2 regions of the Blautia sp. HCP3S3_B11 genome follow, and region 1 is predicted to be linked to the other one. Evidence: riboswitches for the same ligand, from Rfam matches in the RefSeq annotation. Region 1 holds a riboswitch; the other holds the start of a gene.
The links. Region 1 has a riboswitch for cyclic di-GMP ahead of ACTNC0_RS01770 (PAS domain-containing protein). Riboswitches for the same ligand answer to the same signal wherever they lie in the genome.
Positions count from the first base shown of each region.

Region 2: another riboswitch for cyclic di-GMP. It lies ahead of ACTNC0_RS17370 (DNA-binding protein); the one in region 1 lies ahead of ACTNC0_RS01770 (PAS domain-containing protein).

Region 1 covers NZ_JBQHVP010000002.1:48,997-65,087, forward strand. Annotated here, with positions in the region: gene ACTNC0_RS01700 (Ig-like domain-containing protein) at 1-1,109, shown strand, start outside; gene ACTNC0_RS01705 (FAD:protein FMN transferase) at 1,503-2,267, shown strand; gene ACTNC0_RS01710 (penicillin-binding Tp47 domain C-containing protein) at 2,310-4,202, shown strand; gene ACTNC0_RS01715 (hypothetical protein) at 4,482-4,793, shown strand; gene ACTNC0_RS01720 (hypothetical protein) at 4,961-5,143, shown strand; gene ACTNC0_RS01725 (FMN-binding protein) at 5,205-5,495, shown strand; gene ACTNC0_RS01730 (heavy-metal-associated domain-containing protein) at 5,581-5,841, shown strand; gene ACTNC0_RS01735 (hypothetical protein) at 6,082-6,471, shown strand; gene ACTNC0_RS01740 (M56 family metallopeptidase) at 6,756-7,781, shown strand; gene ACTNC0_RS01745 (hypothetical protein) at 8,223-8,357, shown strand; gene ACTNC0_RS01750 (ParA family protein) at 8,593-9,378, shown strand; gene ACTNC0_RS01755 (hypothetical protein) at 9,368-9,517, shown strand; gene ACTNC0_RS01760 (hypothetical protein) at 9,524-9,862, shown strand; gene ACTNC0_RS01765 (helix-turn-helix domain-containing protein) at 10,149-10,466, shown strand; cyclic di-GMP riboswitch class I at 10,602-10,692, shown strand; gene ACTNC0_RS01770 (PAS domain-containing protein) at 10,916-12,067, shown strand; gene ACTNC0_RS01775 (response regulator) at 12,064-12,402, shown strand; gene ACTNC0_RS01780 (hypothetical protein) at 12,938-13,369, shown strand; gene ACTNC0_RS01785 (Hsp70 family protein) at 13,369-14,823, shown strand; gene ACTNC0_RS01790 (hypothetical protein) at 14,841-16,091, shown strand, end outside.
Region 2 covers NZ_JBQHVP010000030.1:9,943-14,921, forward strand. Annotated here, with positions in the region: gene ACTNC0_RS17365 (recombinase family protein) at 1-796, shown strand, start outside; cyclic di-GMP riboswitch class I at 952-1,027, shown strand; gene ACTNC0_RS17370 (DNA-binding protein) at 1,078-1,284, shown strand; gene ACTNC0_RS17375 (hypothetical protein) at 1,578-1,982, shown strand; gene ACTNC0_RS17380 (hypothetical protein) at 1,997-3,478, shown strand; gene ACTNC0_RS17385 (hypothetical protein) at 3,491-4,979, shown strand, end outside.

The sequences.
Region 1 (16,091 bases):
GATACACAACAGAAGTTCACGAAGGTCCGATTTCCTCTGCGCATTACAAATCAATCATGGGCAAAACGATTGACAGTGTAACTTACTATACTGATAAAGGACTGATTACATTTGATGTCCCGGATGTAAAAGTGCAGACAACTACCGGTATCAAAGCAACCATCGCAGATATCATGAATACAGAAGTTTCCGCAACAGTTACCTTTGACCAGAAACTTCCGGCTGATTTTAAAGCAAAATATACAGTAGATGGCAAAGAAGTTTCTTGCACTAACGGCAAACTTGCAGTTGGAACACAGGCTCTTGGCATACATAAAGTTGTGATCACAGATGAGAGCGGAGCTTATGCGGCTATCGTAGCAGAATTTACTGTAGTAACAGACAAAACGCCGGCAGCTTATGATGTCAAAGAAAGAAAATTGACCGTAGCAGAAGGCTCATCTGCTGAAGATTTTTCCGCATATCTCAAGAGTATCAGCAAAGTGAAAGTTGGCGATACAGAATATGCCGCATCCGGAAGAGGCGCAAAGGTTATCGTAAAAGAAGATGGAACTTTAGACCTCACAGATCTTCAGGTAACAGATGCAACAGTATTTGAAATAACTGCTGTCGGATATAAGAACAATCTTACTTTCACTTATGGTGAGACAAAAGCTGAGTTTAAACTGAATTCCACAGCAAAAACTATTTATACAAAAGGACAGACAACAGCTTCTCTGAAGCTTACAACAACCCTTACGGATAAAGTCACATGGATATCCAGCAATAAAAAAGTAGCAACTGTAAACAGCAAAGGCGTTATAACAGCAAAAGCAAAAGGAACAGCTGTGATCACCGCAACATGCGGAGAATATAAGGCAACATGCAAAGTAACAGTTAAGAATCCATCCCTCAAACTTACTAAAACCTCTGCAGATGTGAAAGTTGGAAAAACAACTAAAATCACCGCAAAAGTAACTCCATCAGGAAAGATTACCTACAAATCCAGCAACAGCAAAATTGCAACTGTAAGTTCCAAAGGTGTTGTCAAAGGAAAGAAAAAAGGTATAGCCAAAATTACAGTAACCTGCAATGGTGTTAAGAAGGTATTTACGGTAACAGTAAAATAAGTTGTGCTTTCAATTTAATTTTTTGTAACTGTAAAAATATAAAATAATAGGTAACTGCCTGATGCCATCACAGTTACACAGAACTCTGAATTATTATAATCTTTCAGAAATTATTTTGCATAAAACAATGTACTATTACAGCAGCAGAATCAGCCCTGGGAATTTACTCCCGGGGCTATCTTAATGAGAAAAAAACAACATTAACAGGTAGCTTTAATTGTAGATTTCTGTCAGAGAAAATGCTACACTTCTAAAAGTTAGTCAAAGTTAATAAATGAAAGCGAGAAAACAGCATGAAGAATCAAAATTTCTATCTGCGTCTGATTGCTCTTTTGCTGATCATCATGGCGGTATTTTTCTACAATAGTACAGCATCGGAATGCCGGCAGTACTGTGACGGTATCTGACGAAACAGCAGGATATTTAAAACAGGTACTGGATCTGTCAAAAGTCTCTGATGGCGCCATGGATCCTACCATGGGAAAAGTGATCCGCCTGTGGGATATCGATGGTGAAAATCCTCATATTCCTAATGAGGATGAACTGAATTCCCTGCTTGAAAATGTAGGCTATGAGAAAGTTACTCTGGATGGAAATGAAGTTACCATGCCAGAGGGCGTTACTTTAGATCTTGGCGCAGCCGGTAAAGGAATTGGCTGTGATGCGGCAAAACAGATTCTGGAGAATCACGAAGAAGTTCCGGGTATGATCCTGAATCTTGGTGGCAGCAGTGTGATGAGCTATGGTTCAAAGCCTGACGGTTCTTCCTGGCAGGTTGCTGTTACAGATCCGCGTGATACAGAAGGTGATTACCTTGGCGTAGTTGCCTTAAATGGAACAGAATTTCTGTCCACTTCCGGAGATTATGAGAAATATTTTATAGAAGATGGCGTTCGGTATCATCATATACTTGATCCTTCCATAGGATATCCTGCCAGAAGTGGCCTTACATCTGTAACAGTTGTGTGTGATGACGGTCTGAATGCCGATGGACTTTCCACGGCATGCTTTGTACTTGGAAAAGATAAGGCAGAGAAACTGCTGGAAAAGTACAATGCCGATGGGCTTTTTGTAGATGATTCCGGTCATGTCTGGCTTACGGATGGCATGAAGAAACGATTTCAATTACTGAAAGATACTTATTCTGTCAGTGAATAAGATCATCTTATAAAACATTCATATTCAGGAGGATTTATAGGTATGCGCAAAGGAAATTTAATTAAAATGGCTGCACCTGCAATCTTAAGCGCAGCAATGATGGTTTCCGGATTACCGGTTGGAGCTATGGCTGCAGATTTTACCGAGGAGACAGCTGTTGAAACATCTGTAGATGAATTCGACGCAGCAGAAGAAGCAACAGACGCTTTCGCAAGTGATGAGGAAACACCATTTGTTGACGATCAGCAGGCTGCAGAAGATGAGTTTGCTGCAACAGCAGAAGATGGATACAAATATGTTTACGCCGGTCTTACCTGGGAGCAGTATTGGGCATCCGAAAGCGTTTACAATGCCACAAACACTCAGTCAAACAGCACAAAAGATACTCATGACGAATTTGATAAAGGTGGATTTGATACAGTTACAAGAGCAACTGTAAATCACGGACTTCACAGGGGAAGCTACCAGTGCGAAGCTATCATGTATGATAAAAACGGTGTTTCCTATGAAATTTCCTACTGGACATCTGCAACTGACGCAGTTCTTACCGACGGAAGTACTGTAAAACTTAATCAGCCGGAAAGAGGACAGATCACAAAAGCTGACGGAAGCGTAGTTGATTTTGAAAGTTATAAAGTAGTAGGTCTTAAATATGTTCCTGTCGCTGTTAAAGCAGAAGATTATGACGCATTTAAAGCACAGTATAAAGTTGTAGAAGATGGAAGTGCTATAGCTGGTGGTTACGGTGAAGGAAATCTGCAGTCTTATAATGGAGTTGCAGATGTCACAGTTGAAACAAACGGTTTAAAAGAAGCTGTAAAAGGTACTGACGGAAGCTTTACTTTCAAAGCAAGAACAACCGGTACAGGATCCGGACTTAAAGATGAATTGCTTAAGACAGCAACTGATGTGACAACAACTGTAAAAGAAGCAAGTGGAAGCTATGGAGAGTTCTTAAGAGTGGACATCACAGGTGACGGATATGGCGCTCTTGGTTCAAAAATGTATGCTGTGAGATGGGATTATTATGGAAACGAAGATACCGTTCTTGCATCTTATGGAACAAAATTTGCAGCAGATAACTGGATGCATAAAGCTATGGGAATCCAGCTTGGACTGACAGATTCCTATCGTTGCCAGCTTCCGGCAGGAACAGACGGAACAGGTAAATGGAAAATCACGATATATGCTATGGGATATGCAGACACTGTATTTGACATCACAGCAACAGATGCCAACACTGTAAAACCAGACGCCGGAGAAGCTGATACAACGGCATTAAAAGCAGCTGTTGAAAAAGCAGATGCATTAAAAGAAGCAGACTATACAGCAGATTCCTGGAAATCCATGCAGGTAGAGCTTGCAGAAGCAAAAGAGCTGTTAGCAAAAGAAAAACCAACCCAGGCAGAAGTTGATGAAGCTACTACTCATTTGAATACAGCAGTAGAAGCTCTTGTAAAAGCAGATACTTCTAAAGTAACAGTAACTCTTAATAAGAAAACAGCTACTGTTTACAAAGGAAAAACTACTGCTCTGAAAGCAACTGTAACTGGTGCCGCAGCTGGAAAAGTAACATTTACTTCCAGCAACACAAAAGTTGCAACAGTAAACAAAACAACCGGTAAAGTTACAGCAAAAGCAGCCAGAAAAGCAGTGATCACAGCTAAATGCGGAAACGTAAAAGCAACCTGCACAGTAACAGTTAAAAATCCAACTCTAAAACTTGCAAAAACATCAGCATCTGTAAAAGTTGGAAAGACAACTAAGATTGCGGCAAAAGCAACTCCATCCGGAAAAATCACATACAAATCCAGCAATAAGAAAATTGCTACCGTATCTTCCAATGGTACAGTAAAAGGTATCAAGAAAGGTTTAGCTAAGATTACAGTAACATGCAATGGTGTATCCAAGACATTTAAAGTAACTGTAAAATAATCGGATTAATTCAGTGTGAAAATTAACTGATTCACAGACATAGAAAAGAAATCCTGTATTCCGGTCAAAAGGGCAGGGTTTCTTTTCCTTGTAAAACATAAAATGATAGATATTCAGTGTGAAGTCACGTAGTGAAAGCGGATAGTTTTGTCTGTTTAATTATATAACGTTTCTGGAAAATACAGAAAGGATAAGTCTTGAAATTTAACATAATGCTGTTAGTAGGAAATTTTCTATCTGTATTTTCCAGAAATGTTATAAAAGAAGAGGAGAGGATTTATGGACAAGAATAATGAGCAGAAAAAAAATACGAATCCTGAAACAAATCAGAAACAGGATAATTTAAAGCCCTGGTTAAAGCTTTTTCCAGCGGCTGCAGTTTTTGCAGCAGTCTGTGTAACCTGTTATCAGACTGAAAAAAGCCCCGTAGAAACCACTGTAGTTTCTGATAATAATATTATGTCTACTGATGATATCAAAGAACTGATTGCAACAGGAAATACCCGCGACGAAACTTTACAGGAATCTTCTGCAAAAAGCAGCAAAGCATCAGCAAAAACATCAAAGAAAGCCAAAAAGCCAGTAAAATAAAAACCGGCACAAAGAAAAATGCTTCTACCGGAGCCGCTGCAAATGGTAGCGCTGCCGGCGGAGGTGGTGCAGGAAGTACTGTCACACCAACTACACAAGTTCCGGCTGACGGATATGCGGATGGAACTTATACAGGCTCCGGAACCGGATTCGGTGGAACGATCACTGTGCAGGTAACTGTCAGCAATCATAAAATTGCATCAATCAATATTTTGGATGCCCCCAACGAAACAGCTTCCTACTGCCAAAACGAACGCAAAAGTAACTCCGACACCAGTTCCAACGGAAACTCCGAACGTTACTCCGACACCGGAAGCAACACCGACGCCAGAGGTAACACCAACTCCTGAAAGCACACCCGCTCCGACAGAAACGCCTGCACCGATACCAACCCCAGACGAAACACCGGAGCTGACTCCTGAACCACAAGGACCGTATAAAGACGGAACATACTCCGCTTCAAGTTATGGCTATAGTGGAAGAGTAGAAGTAACGGTAACTATCCAGAACGGTCAGATTTCTTCTATTGAACAGAGCAACAGTGATTCTCCGGAATATTTCGACTATGCATGGGGAACACTCTATCCTCAGATCATGGGAAATCAGTCCGCTGATGGAATTGATACAGCAAGTGGTGCAACATTCTCATCTGAAGGAATCCTTGGAGCTGTTCAAAAAGCTCTTGCGCAGGCTCTTGCATAGAGATTGTAAAAATGGAATTTATGTGATATAATCTCACGTTAGTGAATACTAACTTTGTCAAATCATTAAAATGGAGGATGCTATTATGATTAAAACAACTGTAAAAGTAGACGGAATGATGTGCGGAATGTGCGAATCTCATGTCAATGACGCAGTAAGAAAAGCTTTCCAGGTAGATAAAGTTTCATCTTCCCACAGCATAGGCGAAACCACTCTTATCACCGATGCACCTGTAGATGAAGCCAGATTAAAAGCGGCGATTAATGCCACAGGATATGAAGTAAAGGGAATTACCTCAGAGCCTTACGAAAAGAAGAAAGGACTGTTTTCATTCCTTCATAAATAAATCGGTAATTGCCAGGTTCATCAGACAGTAACTCCTATACAAAACCGGACATGAATTTTGATAACTTCAAGATTCTTTATCCGGTTTTTTGCATCTATTCTACAAAATCTCGATAAATCTCGAAAAATGGCGACAAAAAGTCTGATAATTTCATAAAAATCAGTTGTGACTTTTGTGCAGTTATGATACACTAAATGCAGTTAAGAAATTGATAGAAGATTACAATCTGGAGACGAAGTAATGAAAAGAAAAATAGAAATTGTCTGCTGGATTTTATTTACCATATGTTCTGGTATTTGCTTTTATGTCAACTTCATGAGCAAACCTCCTGTGGACGATACCCATGCTTTTACTTTATATATGATCGGTGCTACAGTAGTATCTATACTGTATCCGGTGTCCATGTTCATCCTTGGACTAAGAAATCGATATTTATATGATAAATTAAATGAAATCGCTGAAGAAAAAGATAAAAACTTAAAGGCAAGGACATCCAGATCATCTGTTTCCACACCTGTATCCGGATACCCGATACCTGACATAAATATCCTTGTCAGCGCTCTCTCTTCTGAGCAGGAACTTACAGAAGAAGAGAAAAATTACTTGCTTGAATACATTAAGAAGAAATGACGTGATATCTAATGAAACTACTAACCTGTATGTCCATCGCAGGATCAATCCCCGTTGTGATCTGTTTACTTATGTATCTGATTCAACATGCTGATTACAATTACACTTTAGGCAGAAGATTACTGATAACAGGTATTTTCTTTTATCTGATTCCTGTACAATTAATAAAATATCTGATTCCAAAAGATGTATTTCCAACATTTATGTTGATTACAGATGAATCTCAACTATATTTATCAGGTTCTTTGTCCTTCACTCCAGAAAGACAAGGTGAGTATATATGGATGCCACAATGGTTTGATGTTATATCTAAGATATGGCTGGCAGCGATTATTATTTTTGCCATTTATCAAATCATCAGCTTCTGGAGAGGAGCTCATTCCATTCAGAATTATATATTTGATAAAGTGGAAGATTCAGACAATAACCAAGTATATTATCTGATTCCTGATGGAATCTGCGGACCATGTACAATCGGATTTTTCCGTCAGAAAATTGTGTTTCCAGAGAGTTTCCCTATGTTACATTCAGAATATGACATGGTATATAAGCATGAACATTCTCATCTGAAAAATCACGACAATCTGGTAAAAGTATTATGCCTTCTGGTTTTGTGCCTGCACTGGATGAATCCGGTGGCATACCTTTTACTTTTCCTTTACATAGATACAGCAGAAATAGTCAGTGACAGCGCCGCCGTAGAGGGCTGCTTAAAAGAACGCCGCAAAGACTATGCCACACTGTTGGTAAACGAAGCCTCAACTCCGGACAAAAATCCGGTTATGTGGAAAAATAATCTTTTCAGCAATAAAAAGAAAAGCGGAAAGAACATGAAAATCTTAAAAAGGAGGATCAACTACATGATGAAGGAAAAGAAAAAAGGATTGTTACAGAGAGGAATTATGGTAGCAGTGTCTGCACTGACAATTGTCGCAGGAGCTGGAACGGTGTTGGCGTATGAGCCGATGCCATCGTCTGATGAAAGCTTTAGTGAGATTATTTTTAATGACGAACCTGACTACTCCACAAGTTCCATTAGCGAAATATATGATGTAGATTTTTCTCAAGGAGATGAAGCCTTTATTTTTCCTGATGGTAATTATATTATTATTCAGGATAATAATGACAGTAATGCACGCGCACTTTGCACACATAGCATGGTAAATGGGTATTTTTCCAATCACATAAGTAATAGTTCAGGAGGTTGTACTGTAAAAGAATATAAATGTAAACGTTGTGAAAAGTGTGGATATTTGTCTAATGCAGTTTTATATGCAACACATACATATCCTAAATGTCCTCATAAGTAAAAAGCATAAAATATTGCTCTGCTTATTATAAATAGGCAGAGCTTATTTATTTCCAGAATTAATACAAAACCCCTTTTTGAAATACTTTCTCAATATTCTTTTAATTTCTTTATTGTTTTTTCATACATGTTAGTATATACTAACTTATAGAGTTAGTTAAAATAAACTCTCGTGTGAATCAATCATTTAAACTCCATTCGAAGCTTAGCTGAAATCTTCGAAGTATTGAACCATACCTGTAATTTTATTAAAACCACGGTCATGCTGAAGCCGTATACCAGATATGATTCATATGCATACGGCCCATATAGCCAATGGTCTGTTACACTTTGGTACATCCTTTTTAACAGCAATATTCTTGTATCTCGCGCATTACATGAACACAGCTTTTTAGAAGTGATGTACCAGGAGTTTAATGTAATATCAGAAAGGGGATTTATCATGTACTTAGAAATTGAGAAAGTAGTAGGAAGAGATCTTCCGGTTCCGATGATGAACATTGTAAACGGTGGTGCTTGTGTTATTATAATGACACAAGGCAGAACCCCTTATAATACAAGGGCTCTAGCGATTTAGTCCTAAATAAATTTCGTAACCAATCAACGAATTTATGAAGGAAAAGCCTCTCTTTTATAAATAACACAGTACAGAAGTAATAGAATTTCAGAACTCTGCTGAGATGTATTTACTATACCACGAAAGCGGTGATAATTGAATAAAAATATGTTTTGGACTGAATTAGCTCGCATGAGATTTATATCTCAGCTGTCTGATTCAGTCTTTTTATTTGACAAGAAAGAAGGGAAAGATTATGGCAAAAGTAATTTCTATTGTAAACCAAAAAGGGGGAACGGGAAAATCAGTATGTACAGCTAATTTAGCAGTAGGATTAGCACAAAAGAATATGAAAGTGTTAATCGTTGATGCCGATCCACAGTCTGATGTATCCGCAGGATTTGGATATCGTGATTGTGATGAAAGTAATGAAACACTTACAGCTCTTATGGATGCAGTAATGAAAGAAGAATATATTCCTTCAGACTGTTATATCAGGCATCAGGCAGAAGGAATAGACATTATCTGTTCTAACATTGGATTGGCAGGTACAGAAGTACAGTTGGTAAATGCAATGAGCAGGGAATATGTATTGAAACAGATTTTATATGGTATCAAGGATCAATATGATGCAGTCATCATTGATTGTATGCCATCATTGGGAATGATTACGATCAATGCACTGGCTACATCAGATGAAGTCCTCATTCCGGTTGAAGCATCCTACCTGCCAATCAAAGGATTGCAGCAGTTGTTAAAAACGATCGGTAAGGTCCGTAAGCAGATTAATCCGAAGCTGCAAGTGGGAAGTATTTTGTTTACGATGGTCGATGCTCATACGAATGATGCCAGAAATAATATGGAGCTTCTCAGAAATGCATATGGAAGTCAAATCCATATCTTTGATAATTATATTCCATTTTCCGTAAGAATGAAGGAAGCAGTCAGAGAAGGACAGAGTATTTTCTCTTATGATCCGAAAGGCAAAGCTACAGAGGCTTATCGGAGAGTGACGGAGGAGGTGCTAGAAGATGCCATCTAAAAAAAGAGCAACTCCCGTTTCCTTACAGCCGCTTGATGCATTGTTTGGAACAAACGAAGAGTCAATCAATGGAATTAGTGAGATAGAAATTGGAAGTCTTCATCCATTTCCGAATCATCCGTTTCAAGTAAGAGATTAGAAGTATATGGAAGATCTGACAGATATGCAGAACCATGTACTGCCGTATCTGCAGAGCTTTTGCAGTCTGGAAGAGAAAGGCGTGAAGGAGAGACGAGAACAGCAGGTGGCAGAGAAAAATGAGAGCAGAGAAGCTGTGCCAAGAGCTGCTCTTGAAGCAAATATAGCAGTTAAGGATGCGGGGAAAGCTGAAAGAAAGGCAATAACAGAGAAAAAGACAATAACAGGAAAAGAGAAGAAACCGTCAATTCATGAACGATTGGAAATCAATAAGAGAATCATCCAGGAAAAACAGGGAAAAGATAAGCCAGAGAGAGGAGCTGATTTGAGTGTAAGGACGGTGTAGTATGAGATAGAATGGAGTCGGAGGTCACGGATAACAATGTGACTTTCGGCTTTTTTATTTTGAATGATATGTGCTTCAAAGTTTTATGTGACAAATGAAACAACCTATGATATTATAAAAACGATATAAGTGAAAATGACTTTTGCGGAAACGAAAGTATCTTTATATTTTTTTGTCCGTATACTTCCTATAATAGGAATGAATACTTGCAAAGGTGATTACTAATAATTTTTCATTATTACAGGTACAATAAGAACATGTAATAGTGGAAATGAGGGATAGTTACTTGCAGATAGAGAAGTATATTGCGGATAAAATAACCTCTTTATGTGAAAAGCGTGACATCAGTAAATACAGATTATCGCAGCTGTCAGGAATTTCCCAGTCGTCACTGGGGAGAATCATGGCGCAGGAAAACCTGCCGTCGCTGATTACACTTGAAAAAATATGTACAGCATTAGGCGTGACATTATCACAGTTTTTTCAAGAAGATAATTCAGAGAATCTGACAGAAAAACAGAAAGAAGTTCTAGGGATATGGAACAATCTGAGTACAAATGAGCAGGAAACAGTGATGTCAATGCTACGTGGACTTCGGAAGTAGGAAAACAGTTCGAGTATATGTATCGGCTGTTCTTTTTTTGTTTTTGAACGTAAAAACGGTAGTGTTTTTCTTGTGTACAGCAGAGCACTATAGTATAATAAATCCAGTTTTATTGCATAAGTTTAAAGGCTATAATAAGGAAAACGGCAAACCAGATGAAAGTCTGGGACGCAAAGCCAGAAGAGGCTAAAGTCAGAAAGTTTGACCAGGTCAGCCGGTTGCAACTGTTTCCATATCATCATAATATATGGAAAAGATGTTTGAACAGAAGAGATTCCGATACCTTTTATACTATATAGATGTATGATTTTAAAGAAATATAGTAGGGACACTGGCAGATTTTGGCAGGTGTCCTTTTTGTATGCAAAAATGGGTAACAAAACTAGCAGGGACAAGTTTTCTGTATACAGATAAAAGAAGGCATAAGACGGAGAGAGGATTTTTATAAAATGAAAAATTATGAAGACAAAATATATTCTTTAGGTGAGACCGTAACGGGGCAGACACAGGCCATGTCACAGGCCGTACAGAAAACACTGGAAAATAATGGCGGGGTAGGTATAATGACAGGATCTTATGACCAAAACCTGTCTATTTTGTCTGTGAATAATCTGCTGTTGCATAGTACGGGACATACATTCGATACTTTCATGGAACAGACAAAAGGCTCATTGAAAAACTTCTTTTATAACGAGGAAGATATACTGGATCGAGACCGTTTTTTGCAGCTTCACGGAGCAGGGGAAGCACAGATCCTTACAGCAGACGGTATAGTGAATAATGTACGGATTTATAAAGAGGATGCGACAGATGAGGCGGGCAGACAGATATGGGTTATGTCCGTACAGGTCAACTGGGATCATGTAAATCTGGCACTGCTCAATGAGGCTATCTATTCCGGCTTCTGGTATTTTGACTGTGACAAAAACAGTGAGATTGTGAATGCAAACTGGAGTCATGAATTCCGAAAAATGCTTGGCTATCATGACACTCTGGACTTTCCGAATAAACTGGAATCCTGGTCAGATCTTCTGCATCCACAGGATAAAGAAAGAGTAATGGTGCAGCTTCAGGCGGCAATTAAGGATAAGACGAACCAGATAAAATACCAGGTAGAGTATCGTATGAGAATGAAGGATAATCAATACCAGTGGTTTCGGGCATCGGCAGAAGTAATACGCCGTCTGGATGGTTCTGCCAGCAGGATTGCCGGGATTTTTATTAACATTGATGCGGAGAAAAAAGAAATCATGCAGGCACAAAAATCCGCTGCTTTCCACCGGGCTTTTACGAAAGCTTTAGACTGGAAGATGCCGGATATGGATGGCATAGAAACAGCCAGACAGATCCGGAAGCGGATAGGTAAAGAAATCACCATCATTGTACTGACATCTTATGAATTCAGCGAGATTGAAGAAGAAGCAAAGGCGGCGGGCATAGATGCTTTTATTGCAAAACCGCTGTTCCGTTCCCGGCTGACGGCTACACTGCGGCAGTTTACTTCAGGAAGAAAAGAAAAACAGCAAGAAATTATCTGGAGGAGCTGTCAGAATCAGACTACACGGGAAAAAGGATTCTGCTGGTTGAGGATAATGAGTTGAACAGAGAAATTGCTGGTGAAATTTTGCAAATGACAGGCGCAAAAGTGGAAATGGCAGAAAATGGGAAAATTGCAGTTGAGAAAGTGGAAGCTTCTCCGAAAGGTTCGTATGATCTTGTTTTTATGGATATCCAAATGCCTGTCATGAATGGTTATGAGGCAACTGCAGCAATCAGGATCCTTCCGGGTGAAAAGGGAAAACTGCCTATTGTTGCCATGACTGCCAATGCTTTTGCAGAAGATGTACAGCTGGCAAAAAATACAGGCATGAATGGACATATCGCGAAACCGCTGGATATGAATAAGCTGAATGATGTTCTGGAAAGCTGGCTGTAACTGATTTTTATGTGATTACAAAGTGTATTGCTATGAACAGTAACTTATCTTATAAAGTTGCACATTAAGATGGGATGAAAAGCTTGAAGTACAACGTCAGAGATTGTATAATGGAATGAACTACTACGGCTATTGAATAGCCGAGTATCTTACTGGGCCCCGATCAAATCGGGGCTTTTCTTATGTTCCGGTTATTTGGTACCATCGCCTTCCGAGGAATGCCTCCTCTGCCAGTTGCGTAGGTTGACAATGGTACACACTCTTCAGACCGGTTTACCCTGCGGCTTTTGTTAAACTCTTTGATATCAGGCAGTTCCATTGCTGTGAGTACCGTTTTATCCCCATGGAGGCTTTCTATGTAAGTATCTACAGCATTGTGGATAGGATGGGGGAATAATCCATGTCAGGAAGCAGGGACTGATATCCCGGCAGCTTTTAATATGAAGATGTGGATCGCTAAAGGCAGGCAGTATGTAGAAGAAACCAGGATATTAAAAGAAAAGAAAAAAAACAAGCCTCCTAAAAGAAGTTTGAATTGCGGAAACTGGCAGAGCATTTTGAAAAAGTTGAAGAGGAATTGGATAAAGCAATCTGTGAAACGGCCAGGCTGACATCGCAGATTGATTTTTTGCAGGAGAGGTTAAATGAATCAGAAAGAACTGTCATCGAAAAAGATAAAGAGATAAAAGTACAGCAGGCAGAGATTGAAGAATTAAAGACAAGGGTCAGCCAGGCAAACCAGGAAGTTGATGAGAGAAAGAAGCTTAACGATGCACAGGTACAGTATCGGGAAGATACGCAGGCTGCTTTATTACAGGATATTGCCAGAGCTCTCAAGCCGGAATATGGAGATTATGCGGAAACAATAAACGTACCTATGAATGAAATGCTTGGGGAAATATATCGTGAAAAGTTAAAACAGATTTTTAAGATACTTGAGCAGAAAGGTATTAAGGTAGGGAACTAATGGCAACTTATTTTGGGATAGACTTTGGAACAACCAATTGTGCTGTACACGCGATAACGGCCATTGGGGATGGTATTGATGACGAGTTTGATATAGGAGAAACTGACAGGAGGCCGTTGCCTTCTTTCGTTGCAATTCACAGAGAAACAGGGGAAGTGGTTACTGGGCTTGATGCCAAAGGCAGCATTGCAGAAGAGGATGAGTATGAAGTTTTTTCTTCCATAAAAACGGTTATTGGTGAAGAGAGGGAATGGATCATAGCTGGCAAGTCCTGGACACCGGTGGATATTGCGGCAGAACTGTTTAAGGCACTGAAGAGAAAAGCTGAAAACAGTACCCATGATATCATGGATGAGGCGGTTGTTGCGGTTCCGGTTGGTTTCTCTTCCAGGAAAAAGAACAATATCCGAAAAGCAGCACTAAAGGCAGGTATTAAGGTAATAATGTTTGTAAGCGAGCCGACGTCGGCTTACTGCAGTCGTGCTTCGGAGATGAGAAAGTATCATAATGTGGCGGTGTTTGACTGGGGAGGAGGAACGCTTGATGTTGTTGTACTGAGGATCACGGATAATATAGTCCATGAACTATCATCTGTGGGAATTACCATGGCCGGAAATGATATTGACCGACACTTGGCAGAAAGAATCTGTATGAATGTATCCACAAGATCAGGAGAGGACTTTGCCTTAGAAGACTTATCGCCAAGAGTTCAGCTCAGATTATTACAAAAATGTGAGCAGGCAAAGTGCGATCTGGCAGATGAAGATATTGTTACCATAATGGATGCAAATCTCGATGGGCATGGAATGATGATGGAGAAAATTGATTATCCATATTTCTCACTGCTTATTGAGAATGAAGTTGACCAGGCTGTTGACTGTCTTATGAGGGCTCTGTCAGATGCCGGAATGAACAGGGAATCAATAGATTGTATTCTATGTGAAGGCGGGTCCAGCAGACTGCGTCCTCTTCAGGAAAAGCTGTTGAAACTATTTGACCGGAAGAAACTGATCTTTCCCAGAAAGGCTATGTGGGATATAGCTACGGGTGTTGCGCAGATCTGTTATAAACCAGGCTGCTATACCTTAAATAAACCGATTGGGCTGACACTTTCAAACAACAAATTCTATCCGCTTTTCAAGATTGGACAAAGGGTCCCAACGGAAGAGAAAACAGTTACGTTTGGTGTGATAGATGGCAGTGATGATGCAAGATTTATTATCACTGACGGGGATGAAAATAGCCAGACCTTTTCTGAGATATTCCCGGTAAAAGTCAGAAAGTTCAGTGATGAAGCACTGAAGGTATCGTGTTATATTGATGCTGATATGGTCTTTAGGATGAAGATTGAATCTAACAGAGCGCCGGATGATTTTTTCAGAGTATGGACTTATTCGAATCTGAAAGTTTCCTATGAAATAGATGCGCCTGCTCCGGAACAAAATGAAAGATAGGCTTGGGGTGAATAGAAATGGAAAGTAATATCATTGGTGGAAGTAATGTTTATCCTTGCAAGGGAAAACCAGTCTGTGATCAGGAATTTGTGGATCAGGTAGAGGATTATGAATACATTAAAATAATCCGCAAAAAGCAGGAGATCAGGCAGACTTCCGTTCGTTTGACGGAGAAACAGTCCCGTATCATGGAAACGGAAATGAGATGCTATTATGCAGAAAAGGATCCCTGCTGGGGATATGTCAACGGACAGGGAATCCAGTGCAAGTGTATAGAAGGCAGATGCCCGCAGATTAAGAAATGCAATCCAGGATATACTCCAGAGCAAAAAAAATATTGGAAAATGACGGAAGAGACAAAAGCCTTGTACGGGCATCCTGAAAGGCAGAAGAAGTATTATCGTGTTGACCTGGTTTCCGATAAAGAGATGTCTCTTTATTATTCTGATCCCAAAGGGGCCGGAACAGAATTTCCTCCGATACCGGATCCCGAGAAATCGGATCAGACAAATGGAAGAAGATTAACTATTATCGGATACGATAGTACTTATTTTGGAGATGCTGACGATCAGTGGTCGCCGATCTGGGGATATGTTGATGAACTGGAGGATGGAGGCCTGATCACCTCTCAATATGGCAGACGCAAGGAGACAGTTTTTGTAAATTCGCATAAAGCTGAAGAAAAGTCTAAGAAGAAAACTGTAGATAAAGAAGAGCTGGTTGATAAGAAACCTGTGGATAAACCCAGGAAATCATCTGCTGCCGGGTTGGATGAGAATAAGAAATTCCAATATGAGAAAATGGTCAGGGATAAGACAGGTACTTCCTATCAGCTCACAGAGATGACAGAGGAGCTGATCGAAGAGTTGTCCTATGGAAAGAAATTACACATCATTCTTTCAAATGAGGCAGAGATGGCATATGTATCAGGGATGCTTTTGAGGGCTCAGGTTGCCCATGACATGGAACTTTGTGACGGAAGAGAACGGGTATGTCTGTGGAAGGCACAATCTAAAAAGATTAAGTTTTCTTCCGGAGTTTTCTTAATATCGAGTGCTTTTATCAAACAGGGCTGTAGTCTGGAAACCGAAACGGTATGGTCGGGGCTGGAATCCGCGGATAAAGTAAATGAGCTAATAGTGAGTGGAAGGGAGTTCTTTAGTTTTGCAGGCAAAGATGGAGAACGGCGTTGGGGATGTAGGAACTTATATAATACAACGCATATAGCAATCAGGAATGAAGATTTGGAATTATCTCTGCCTGTTGAG
Region 2 (4,979 bases), on a different contig from region 1:
AGTGGTTAGGCTTTATGAGGAATTCATGTCCGGGAAAACGGTTGATTATATTGCCAGGATATTTAAGGCTGAGAAGATAAAGAACTGGGATGGAAAGTATAACTGGCAGGCAAGTACGTTGGACTCCATGCTTCGAAATGAGAAGTATATGGGAGACGCCATTTTACAGAAAAGCTATACAGCCGATTTCCTTTCCAAGCGACGAGTTATAAATGACGGTAGTGTTCAGATGTACCATATTGAAGAAGACCACGAACCGATTATTGATATTGAAACATGGGAAGCAGTCCAGGCAGAGCTTGAAAGAAGGGCCCAGTACTGTAAGGAACATTTCACAAATGCCTACGGGCAGATGAGCGAAAAGAACCCCTTTTATGCCAAGATTATTTGCGGGAATTGCGGCAACATTTATTCCAGGGTAAAGTACACGACTAGAGCAGGGATAAGGATAACCAAGTGGCGCTGCGGCTCCTGCAACAAGACTGACGGTCATAAGGTTTGCAGCAATAGGTACGTTACTGACGAAACCTTCACTAAGCTGTTTGTTATGAGTTGGAATGAGATAGTCGAGCACCAGGCTGATTACCAGGAACGCTGGCAAGAGAATATCAAGGGTGATGATGTTCTGCTAAGATATAAAACAAAGCTGGTAATGAAGCATGCGGCAGCAGGGCCAATAAAGGAGTTTGATCCAGAACTTATGATGGCAGTAATGGACCACATTACAGTATTTGAAGATGGCAGGCTTCAGATAAAGTTTTATGACGGTACAGAGTTTGAGGTTGCAACTGAATAAGAGATGAAGCTAAATGGCCGGTAGGTGAACCGAGAGTGGTTTGCTTACCGGCTTTTTTGATTGTGACAAAATAGGATATTTCTAAAGAACCAGGTATGTTAAATGGTTATATGAAAACATTGACAAAATGCCGGTAAAGGAATAGAATAACATTATAATATTTTTGGCAAAATATTCGAAAGAGTATGACGCAAAGCTATAGGGCCTGTAAAATGGCAGCCAGTTACACGTTGATGACATTGCTAGAAATAGCAGTGTTTTTTTGTTTTATGAGGATAACAATGATTGAAGGTTATATGTCGATTAATGAAGTAGCGAAGAAGTGGAATCTGACACCCAGACGAATTCGGGCAATGTGTGCCGATGGACAGATAGAGGGAACAGCAAAATTGGGAAAAATATGGGCAATTCCAATAGAGGCTGAGAGGCCCATTGATGGAAGAATTACGACAGGTGAATATGTGAATTGGAGAAAAAAGAATGAATGACATTGTATGTCATTATAGATAGGTATACTGATAATGTTTAATTGTGATTGTTGTGGTCTATGTTGCATGAATCTAAAAAAGTCTCAGATATATGAAGATCTAGATAGAGGAGATGGCATTTGTAGATATTTCGATATTAATTCAAAGCTATGTACTATTTATGAAGAAAGACCAGAAAAATGTAACGTAGATAAAACATACGAAAGATTCTTCAAAGATAAGATGACACTTGAAGAATACTATCAATTGAATTATGAGGCTTGTAATGAGCTTAAAAAAGAGGAGGTATAAACATGTATTTAGCATTATTAAATGAAAGCGAAAAAACTGTATTTTTGGGAATAGCATATAATATGGCAACTGTTGATGGGGATTACAGTGATTCCGAAAAAGCTATGATTAACGGATATTGCCAGGAACTACAATGTCAATTTGATGAAAAAACTATGGTAAAACCTATGGAATCATTGATTCAAACTATCAAAATTGATAGCAGTGAAAAGGCAAAGAAGATTATTATTTTTGAGCTTATTGGCTTGGCTATGGCTGATGGCAATTATGATAGTGATGAAAGAAAACTTATAAGTCGGATGCTCACAGAATATAATATAGATTCTGATTTTGCTAATAAGTGCGAATGTATATTGAATGAATACATTGGATTTCAAGGAAGAATTAATGAACTTGTTCTTGGGTAAAGGAGGTATGTGGTATGGGGTTGTTTGATTTCCTAAAAAAGGATAAAGCAAAATCTACTGAAGTGGCTCTAAAACGTGATGAGGATGATGATTCAAAAAGCAAGATTGGAGCCGGAATAGCATTAGACTCCTCAATAAGAAGTTCAACTGCTCAAGCGAATGCTAAGTTTAGTAGGCCTGAGTACAATCCACAAACTCGAAAACAGTTTTATGATGATGGTAGTTCGCATAAAAAAGCAATTGACGATGCATTTGCTAGTGGAAAAACAGTTAGAGATCCTTATTCAGGAGCCGAGTTAGTAAAAAAACAACGAGATGCAAAAATGCAGTATGGTGAAGATTGGCAGAGCCATGCAGCAGAAGCTGACCATATAGATCCTCTTAGTCAAATAGCGAAAAGAACGAAAAAGAATCCTTTCTTGACTACCGATGATGTTCGTGAAATTGGTAATAGTGATGATAATTTTCAAGTGCTGTCTAGAAAACTAAATCAAGGAAGTAAGGATGTTGGAAAAGGTGGTAGTACGCAGCAGGAGTGGGCTGACGATGCTACAAGGATGGAAGGATTAGCTGATAATATTGAATCTGGCGAGACTATTGGAGAAGTTAGTAAACGAATTAAAGATACTGGCAAGGCTGCCGAAAAAAGAAATAATAGTAGAGCATTTAAAAAAGGCGTTAAGAATGCAGTAGGAACCGCACATGAAGCAGGAAAAGCTGGTGCGCAGAATGCAGGAGTTACAGCATTAACAATGTCTGGAATCATGAATGTGGTTTCAGTTATTAAAGGTGAGAAAAGTGGAGAAGATGCTATTGTAGATACAGTTAAAGACGGAGGAAAAGCCGCAGTAACAGGTTATGCGATGGGTGGAGGAATGACGGTGGTTTCTCAAACATTATCATACTCTTCTTCAGAATTTGTCCAAGCGTTGGCAAAAAATAATGTGCCAGGTAAGATTATTACTGCGGTTATCGTTACAGGTGATACATTAAAAAAATGGGGTGAAGGAGAGATTACTACACAGGAATGCCTTATTCAGTTAGGCGATAAGGGGCTTAACATGGCGACAATGGGGTACTCAATGGCTGTAGGACAAACTCTTATTCCTATTCCTATAGTAGGAGGAGCTGTAGGCGCTTTGGTAGGCTCAATGCTTACAAGTAATCTATATAATAACCTGATTAATGATTTACAAACTAAGCAATTAGAGCATGAGGAAAGAATGCGTATCATCGCAGAATGTAATGCTGCTGCGGAACAAGCGAGAGCATTTCGTGCTGAATTAGAATCATATTTGGACTCATATTTTCAAGAATATAGAACATGTTTTGATTCAGCACTATCTTCCATGAGATTAGCATATGAAATGGGAGATGCAGATGGTGTCATTGCGGGAGCGAATGATATTACACGAAAACTTGGTGGCGAGGTTAAGTTTGAAACAGTCAGTGAATTTAAGTCATTCTTGGATAGTGATGAGGATGACATTTTATAAGGAGGTGGATTTATGCCTATTCCATTCTTATTAGCGGGATTAGGAGTTGCCGCAGGTGTAATTGGTGCCGGAGGACATTTAAGTGCAAAAGAAACAAATGAGCGTGCTCAGAGAGTTTCACAAAATGCGCAAGAGCTATATAACAATGCAAAACATGCACTAGAGGTAGCACAGAATAAAACAGAGAAGGCTCTTGTAAAACTGGGATACGATAAGAAGAGCGTTCTTGATACATCAATGAATCAGTTTCTTACAACATACGACAAAGTAAAGCATATTCAAGTAAAAGAGTCTGTTGGTATACATGAAATATCTAAATTCACAATTGACCAGCAAGGTGCTATAGAGATTAGAGAGATGACAAATATTTATTCGTCTTCTTTCGCTAGTAGTGCTACGGGCGTTGCAGCAGGCGCTGCGGTTGCTTTAGCTGCGAGTGGTGCGTTACCAATTGTAACCGGGGAACTGGCCTTGGCAGGATCCGCATTAGCGGCAGGTGAAATTGGTATGGCAGCAGGATTTGCGGGCTCAGCCTTATCATTTGGAGCTGCAATGACTCCGTTAGCAGCAGTGGCTGCTCCAGTTATACTGTTCACAGGTATATCAGCTAGTATGAAAGCAGATGAAAATCTTGAAAAAGCAAATACTATGTATGCGGAAGCGGAAGCTGCTTCAGAAAAAATGAAAATCTCTGAGACGCTATGTGGGGCTATAACTGAAAGATCAGAAATGTTTGATGATCTTTTAGGAGATCTAAATAAAATGTTTGCAGAGTGTTCAGGTTTATTAGCAGGTGTGGTAAGAAAGAAAGAAGGAAGAGTATTTAAGAAAAAACTCACTTCAGAGGACTTTTCAGAGGATGATTTGAAATTGATTGCTGTAACCAGAGCATTAGCTGGTGCGGTTAAATCAGTTATTGATACACCTATTCTTTCAAAAGATGGTAATATTTCATATGAAGCCGAGAATGTCTATGACCAAACTGTTGAAAAATTACCTGATTTTAGTCAGGCTGTTCAAGAAGTTAAGACTATCAACTATGATGTAAAACCGGTTGCGGCTAAAGCAACAAATACATCTCATACTTCAAAGAGTAATACTACCGGTGGAACTACTGTAATGAGCGGTGCACGTAGAGTATTTGCAGTTATTATGGGATTTATTCTTGCTTCAGCTTTTGCGGAAGAAATCGCAATAAGTGTAACCAGTGATATAAATAAGTTTTTGTTCTTAGATTCCTTTACCGCTAATAAAATTGCAATATGGTTGTTACTTTGTACTTCTGTAACTATGTTGATAGGTACGTTTAAAAGCACAAAGGTAGAAAAACTATGTGGTTGGGGATCCGGTTTATCCCTATTTATTCTATATGTACAGTATTGTAGAAGCGTAGAGCAGATGAACCATTACATAATTTTCTCTATTATTTTCTGTGTAGTATGTGCAGTGATATTTGGCTTTTTTGAAGGAAGAAAAGATAAATGGAATTGTGGACTTTACT